2 regions of the Aeribacillus sp. FSL M8-0254 genome follow, and region 1 is predicted to be linked to the other one. Evidence: predicted binding sites of a transcription regulator. Region 1 holds the regulator's gene; the other holds the start of a gene.
The links. Region 1 encodes LexA, which represses DNA repair genes until DNA is damaged. Its sites were predicted from a motif close to CGAACATATGTTCG; they were not measured.
Positions count from the first base shown of each region.

Region 2: the regulator LexA is predicted to act here: its motif matches at 1,935-1,948, upstream of recA (recombinase RecA).

Region 1 is NZ_JBBOZY010000001.1:2,016,671-2,020,096, forward strand. It holds gene NSQ44_RS09720 (DUF896 domain-containing protein) at 1-185, opposite strand, end outside; gene NSQ44_RS09725 (YneB family resolvase-like protein) at 261-911, opposite strand; gene yneA (cell division suppressor protein YneA) at 930-1,244, opposite strand; gene lexA (transcriptional repressor LexA) at 1,404-2,027, shown strand; gene gdhA (NADP-specific glutamate dehydrogenase) at 2,363-3,426, shown strand, end outside.
Region 2 is NZ_JBBOZY010000001.1:2,167,279-2,170,704, reverse strand. It holds gene pgsA (CDP-diacylglycerol--glycerol-3-phosphate 3-phosphatidyltransferase) at 31-609, shown strand; gene NSQ44_RS10425 (competence/damage-inducible protein A) at 628-1,887, shown strand; gene recA (recombinase RecA) at 2,024-3,064, shown strand; gene rny (ribonuclease Y) at 3,312-3,426, shown strand, end outside.

The sequences.
Region 1 (3,426 bases):
ACATCATTACCTTTCGGATCAATCACTGTAACATTTTTTAAGGTGTTTTGAAAATCCCGACGAAACGACTCTAAATATTCCTGCCTTAATTGCTGCTGCTCAAGCTTTTCCTCTTGCGTCAATCCTTCTGACTTAGACTTTTTAGATAGTTCATTAATACGGTTAAGTTTTTCTTTTGAAATCATAAGCTGAACCCCTTGTATATTTTTGCCGCGCTCTTTTATCATACTAAATGCAACCACTAATGACAACAATTATTGCTATGATTCTCCTTTTTCTGACAAAAATTGTTGATATCTGCGATGGACAGTAGCTTTTGAAACGTCATAGCCGAATCCTCTTAACGTTGCCGCTATTTCTGAAAATGTCAGGCCGTTTTTCCGCAATCGGTCAATCTCCTCGATCGGAACTTCTTTTCGCTCTCTTTTATAGGAAGAATTTCTATTCTTTAAATTTTTTTCAGGCCTGTACCCATTTTGTATAGCTCTCAACATTCCCCGCTTTATTTTCAAATTATGAATTTTTCGTTGATATTCTTCGACAATTCCTATGATTTCAAGCACCATCGTGTCTGATTCAGACAGTTCCATCTCCCCGCGATGGGCAGCGGTGAAAATTTTCACACCTTGTTTCAAAATGGAATGGACAATGGCGATTTTGGCATTCCCTCTGCCAATTCTTGTTTCATCCTGTATTAATACCGCTTCAATATCTTTCTCCTCAATCAATTCCAGCAGTTGAAAAACCCCTTCACGATCAACATCATACCCGCTCGCTTTTTCTTCTATCACTTCAACAACTTCCATACCGTTTTCAGCTGCGAGCTTTAACAGCTCGTCCTTCTGTCTTTTCAAAGATGTTTCCTGCTCTGCTTTTTCAGTGCTGACTCTTGCATAAACGACTGCTCTCATGTTAAATGCTCCTTGCGGTTATTCTTTGTTTGCCAAATATTCAGCATTGTAGTATTTATTTTTTTCAATCGGAATGACGATTGTTTCCCCCGGTTTTACAACAAGGCTTTGGAGATTGTTTCGCTCCTGAACCCATTTTACAAATTCTGAATGAGACATATTGTCATATTCTTTATATTCATCAGCGATTTTCCACAAACTGTCCCCTTCCTTCACTTGAACCTCCAAATAATGATCGAGCTCTTCCCTTTCTCCAGTATACGAAATCGCCAAAACTGCCGCCATGATGACAAGGAAAAAAGAAACGATGTAAGACCATGATAATTTATCCATTAAGAACCGCCCCCTGGAACAGAATATTTGTTCGGTTTTTTGTTTTTAAGTATAAAAGGGAACACATGTTTCTGTCAAGCAAATATTCGAACTTACGTTTGCTTTTTTGGAAAAATCATGCTATAATCGACACAAATTGATATGACTGAGGTGCTTGACATGTCAACAAAATTATCTAAGAGACAACAAGATATTTTGAACTTCATTAAGGAGGAAGTAAAAAAGAAAGGATACCCTCCCTCTGTAAGAGAAATCGGCGAAGCGGTCGGTCTTGCCTCCAGTTCAACTGTTCACGGGCATTTAGCAAAGCTTGAGAGCAAAGGACTGATTAGAAGAGACCCCACAAAGCCGAGAGCCATTGAAATTTTGGACGATGATGGCAGCCACCTTCTGACAAACAATGTGATCAACGTGCCGGTCATCGGAAAAGTGACGGCTGGTATTCCGATCACTGCCGTTGAAAACATCGAAGAATATTTTCCGCTTCCGAATCATATTGCGTCAGGTGATGATCAACTTTTCATGCTTGAAGTAGTCGGAGAAAGCATGATCGAAGCAGGCATTCTGGACGGAGATTTAGTTATTGTCAGACAGCAGCAAACAGCCAATAACGGCGACATCGTTGTCGTGCTCACAGACGACAATGAAGCGACCGTAAAAAGGTTTTTCAAAGAAAAAGACTTTATACGGCTTCAGCCAGAAAACCCAACAATGGAACCGATTATTTTAAAAAATGTGACAATACTCGGAAAAGTGATCGGGTTATACCGTTCCATACACTGAATATTCGATGTCTCAAAACAGGTGAGGCATCCTTTTTCTTTTTATAAAATTTTCAAAATTCCCTCTCTTAGCGATGTTAAATTTTAAACAGTTTTTCTAATCAATATGTATGCAGACAAGCTAGATTCAATGAAACAAATTTCAGGCGCCTTTTCCGCGCCTGCATGCAAAGCTATTATGCAACAATTCTCAACAGTCATTGTTTTTTGATTTATTTTGTTGTAGAATTTTTTATTGTAGATTTCGCTTCCTTAGCCAGTGCCGGGATGATTGACTGAATTGTTTAAATTCTTCTAACTGCTAACTGCTTAAATTTTAGGTATAGGAGAGGTGCTATGAATCAATTACTTATGAAACAAAGTGAACTGAAAAATGCAAAGCAATATGTCAATGAAGTATTTCAATCCGTGCAAGAAAAAAATCCGAATGAGCCTGAGTTTCTTCAAGCTGTAAAAGAAATATTTGACTCGCTTGTGCCTGTATTTGCTCAACATCCTACATATATAAAGCACGGAATACTTGAAAGAATTGTTGAGCCGGAAAGATTGATCATTTTTCGCGTTCCATGGGTGGATGACGAAGGAAAAGTGCGTGTAAACCGCGGATTTAGAGTGCAATATAATAGTGCAATCGGGCCATATAAAGGAGGCTTGCGCTTTCATCCGACCGTCAACGCCAGCATTATTAAATTTTTAGGATTTGAACAAATCTTCAAAAATTCATTGACTGGGCAGCCGATCGGCGGAGGAAAAGGCGGATCTGATTTTGATCCGAAAGGTAAATCAGATGGGGAAATTATGAGATTTACACAAAGCTTTATGACAGAGCTTTACAAACATATTGGACCAGATATTGACGTTCCTGCCGGCGATATTGGAGTTGGCGCAAGAGAGATCGGATACTTGTTTGGCCAATATAAAAGAATACGCGGCGGATTTGAAGCTGGGGTGTTAACCGGAAAAGGCATTGGTTACGGTGGAAGCTTAGCGAGAACCGAAGCGACAGGGTATGGAACTGTTTATTTTGTTGAAGAAATGCTTAAAGACCATGGATTAAGCTTCAAAGGAAGCACAGTTGTTGTCTCTGGTTCTGGGAACGTTGCCATATATGCGATTGAAAAAGCAACACAATTAGGTGCAAAAGTTGTCGCATGCAGCGACTCTGATGGCTACATTTTTGATAAAAATGGAATTAATCTTGAAACGGTTAGAAGGTTAAAAGAAGTTGAAAGAAAAAGAATTAAAGAATATGTAAATGAACATCCTCATGCAGAATATTATGAAGGCTGTTCCGGAATTTGGTCCATTCCGTGCGATATTGCCCTCCCATGCGCTACTCAAAATGAAATCGATAAAAAAGCAGCTGAACTCCTTGTTTCCAACGGACTCAAAGCTGTTGG
Region 2 (3,426 bases), 150 kb from region 1:
TTTCTTACTTTATGCTAGTGGAGGTACAAAATGAATTTGCCTAATCGAATCACTGTATCAAGAATTATGCTAATTCCAATATTTATGATTGTGATGCTTGGCGATTTTAACTGGGGAAATTGGTCGGTCGGTGAAGTAGTTATTCCTGTCAATCATGTCGTTGGCGCCCTCATTTTTATTTTAGCTTCGACGACCGATTGGATTGATGGATATTATGCACGCAAGCTTGGACTTGTGACAAATTTAGGAAAGTTTTTAGATCCTCTTGCCGATAAATTGCTAGTTTCTTCTGCTCTCATCATATTGGTGGAAATAGGTGCTGCTCCGTCTTGGATTGTCATTCTGATCATCAGCCGTGAATTTGCCGTAACCGGATTGCGTTTAGTTCTGGCTGGGGAAGGAGAAGTCGTAGCAGCTAATATGCTCGGCAAAATAAAAACATGGACGCAGATTGTGGCTATTTCCGCTTTGCTTTTACATAATATACCTTTTGAATGGATTTCATTTCCATTTGCAGACATTGCTTTGTGGGTTGCGCTCTTTTTTACCATTTTATCTGGATGGGACTATTTCATGAAAAATAAACACGCGTTTGTCAATTCGAAATAACCATGTGGAGGAAAATGTATGAATGTAAATGCTGAAATTATTGCTGTCGGTTCAGAACTGTTGCTTGGACAGATCGCCAACACAAACGCCCAATTTATATCAAGAAAGCTTGCCGAAATAGGCGTAAATGTTTTTTATCATACGGTCGTTGGAGACAATGCTGAGAGGCTCAAGCATACGATCGAAACGGCAAAAAAACGGTCGAATTGCATCATTTTTACCGGCGGGCTCGGCCCGACAAAAGATGATTTGACGAAAGAAACGATTGCACGTATTTTGAATAAACGTCTCGTGATCGACGAGGCGGCGATGAAAAACATTGAGGATTTTTTTAAACGGACGAAACGGACAATGTCGGAAAACAATCGGAAACAAGCATTAGTTTTGGAAGGTTCTACTGTTTTGCCAAATCATTACGGAATGGCGCCAGGAATGGCGTTAGAGGCGAACGGAATTATATATTTGCTAATGCCGGGTGTTCCGAAAGAAATGAAGCCGATGTTTATCAACTACGGTGTGCCGTTTTTGCAATATCATTACGGGTTAAAAGAAAAAATCATCTCGCGTGTGCTTCGTTTCTTTGGCGTCGGCGAATCTCAGCTTGAAACAGATATAGAGGATCTGATTGATCAGCAAACAAATCCGACCATCGCGCCGCTGGCAAAAGACGGCGAAGTAACATTGCGCCTGACAGCAAAACATGAAGATGAGTCGACTGCGCTGAAGCTGATTGACGAAACAGAAAAAAAGATTTTAAGCCGTGTTGGCCGATATTTTTATGGACACGGTGAAACTTCGATCCAAGAGCAGCTTATGAAGCTTCTAAAAGAAAAGCAATATACTATTTCGGCTGCAGAAAGTTTGACGGGCGGTCTTTTTTCCGAACAGCTGACCCATTTTCCAGGCGCTTCGAATGTTGTGCTTGGAGGAATTGTCTGCTATACAAACGAAGTGAAGCAGCATGTTCTTGGCGTGTCGGAAGAAACGTTGAAAACAAAAGGAGCCGTTAGCTCTGAATGTGCGAAAGAAATGGCGGAAAATATAAAAAAATTGACCGGCAGCAATATCGGCATCAGCTTTACGGGAGTGGCAGGACCTGATCCTTCTGAAGGAAAAGAAGTTGGGACTGTCTATATCGGCATTCAATTCGATGATCGGCCGACAGCAGTCTTTGAGCTTCATCTTTCCGGTACTCGGGAAGGGATCAGGCACAGAACGGCAAATTATGGCTGCTACTATGTAATGAATGTAATAAAGGAAATGGAAAACCGGTTATGAGCGTCTTCATCCGGTTTTTTAATTTTTATATAATGAAAATTAAAAAACGAATAAATGTTCCCTTTTTTCTTGGCAAACAGGAAAAAACACGGTATATTTATTTTGAAGCTATCAATTTTTTAAGGAGGAAATTGTATTGAATCATGATCGTCAAGCTGCCTTGGAAATGGCGTTAAAACAGATTGAAAAACAATTCGGAAAAGGTTCGATAATGAAGCTTGGAGAACAAGCTGAGCGAAAAGTTTCAACAGTTCCAAGCGGATCGCTGGCATTGGATGCAGCTCTTGGCGTCGGCGGATATCCTCGAGGTCGGATTATTGAAATATATGGACCGGAAAGCTCCGGTAAAACGACAGTGGCCCTTCATGCCATTGCTGAAGTTCAAGCTCTAGGCGGGCAAGCAGCGTTCATCGATGCGGAACATGCGCTCGACCCTGTCTATGCGCAAAATTTAGGTGTTAATATTGATGAACTGCTTTTGTCGCAGCCCGATACCGGCGAGCAGGCTCTTGAGATTGCAGAAGCCCTCGTTCGCAGCGGTGCAGTCGACATCATTGTCATTGACTCGGTCGCAGCACTCGTCCCAAAAGCGGAAATTGAAGGCGAAATGGGCGATGCGCATGTCGGATTGCAGGCGCGTCTTATGTCGCAAGCGCTTCGGAAGCTTTCAGGAGCCATCAGCAAGTCGAAAACCATTGCGATTTTTATTAATCAAATAAGGGAAAAAGTGGGCGTCATGTTCGGAAATCCCGAGACAACTCCAGGGGGACGCGCGCTGAAATTTTACTCATCTGTCCGCCTTGAAGTGCGCAGAGCTGAACAGCTGAAACAAGGAAATGATATGGTAGGAAACAAAACGAAAATTAAAGTTGTCAAGAACAAAGTAGCGCCTCCTTTTAGAACGGCAGAAGTTGATATCATGTACGGGGAAGGGATTTCAAAAGAAGGAGAAATCATCGACCTGGGAACGGAATTGGATATTATACAAAAAAGCGGTTCGTGGTATTCTTACCAAGAGGAGCGTTTAGGACAGGGAAGAGAAAATGCAAAGCAATTTTTGCGCGAAAATCCGGATATTCGCGATGCCATTCAGCAAGAAATTCGCAAGGCATATGGCCTTGAAAAGAATGAACCTATGCAAGAGGGGCAGGAAACGTTCGAGCTTTTGGATGAATAATGTACGCACATCTTAGCGTAAGGCTGGCGGAGTAGCCGGTCTTATTTTTTTGATCAAAAAAGCCCCATCCTTTGTTCGACAAGATGAAAACTTGACAAGGGTTATTCCCACATTTAAAATGAATATGTATATTTTTTCATTTTTGCAATATATTTAACATATTTTTTTGGAAAATGTTATCGGGAGAGTAAATGTGTAATGCCGACACTTTCTTTGTGACAAGTTCATAGCAAGAGGAGGTGAAAGAATGGAACTCATTGAAATCATCTCCATTTTGCTTGGCCTAATCGTCGGTGCAGTTGTTGGTTATTTTGTTCGAAAATCCATTGCTGAAGCGAAAATAGCGGGTGCAAAAAACGCCG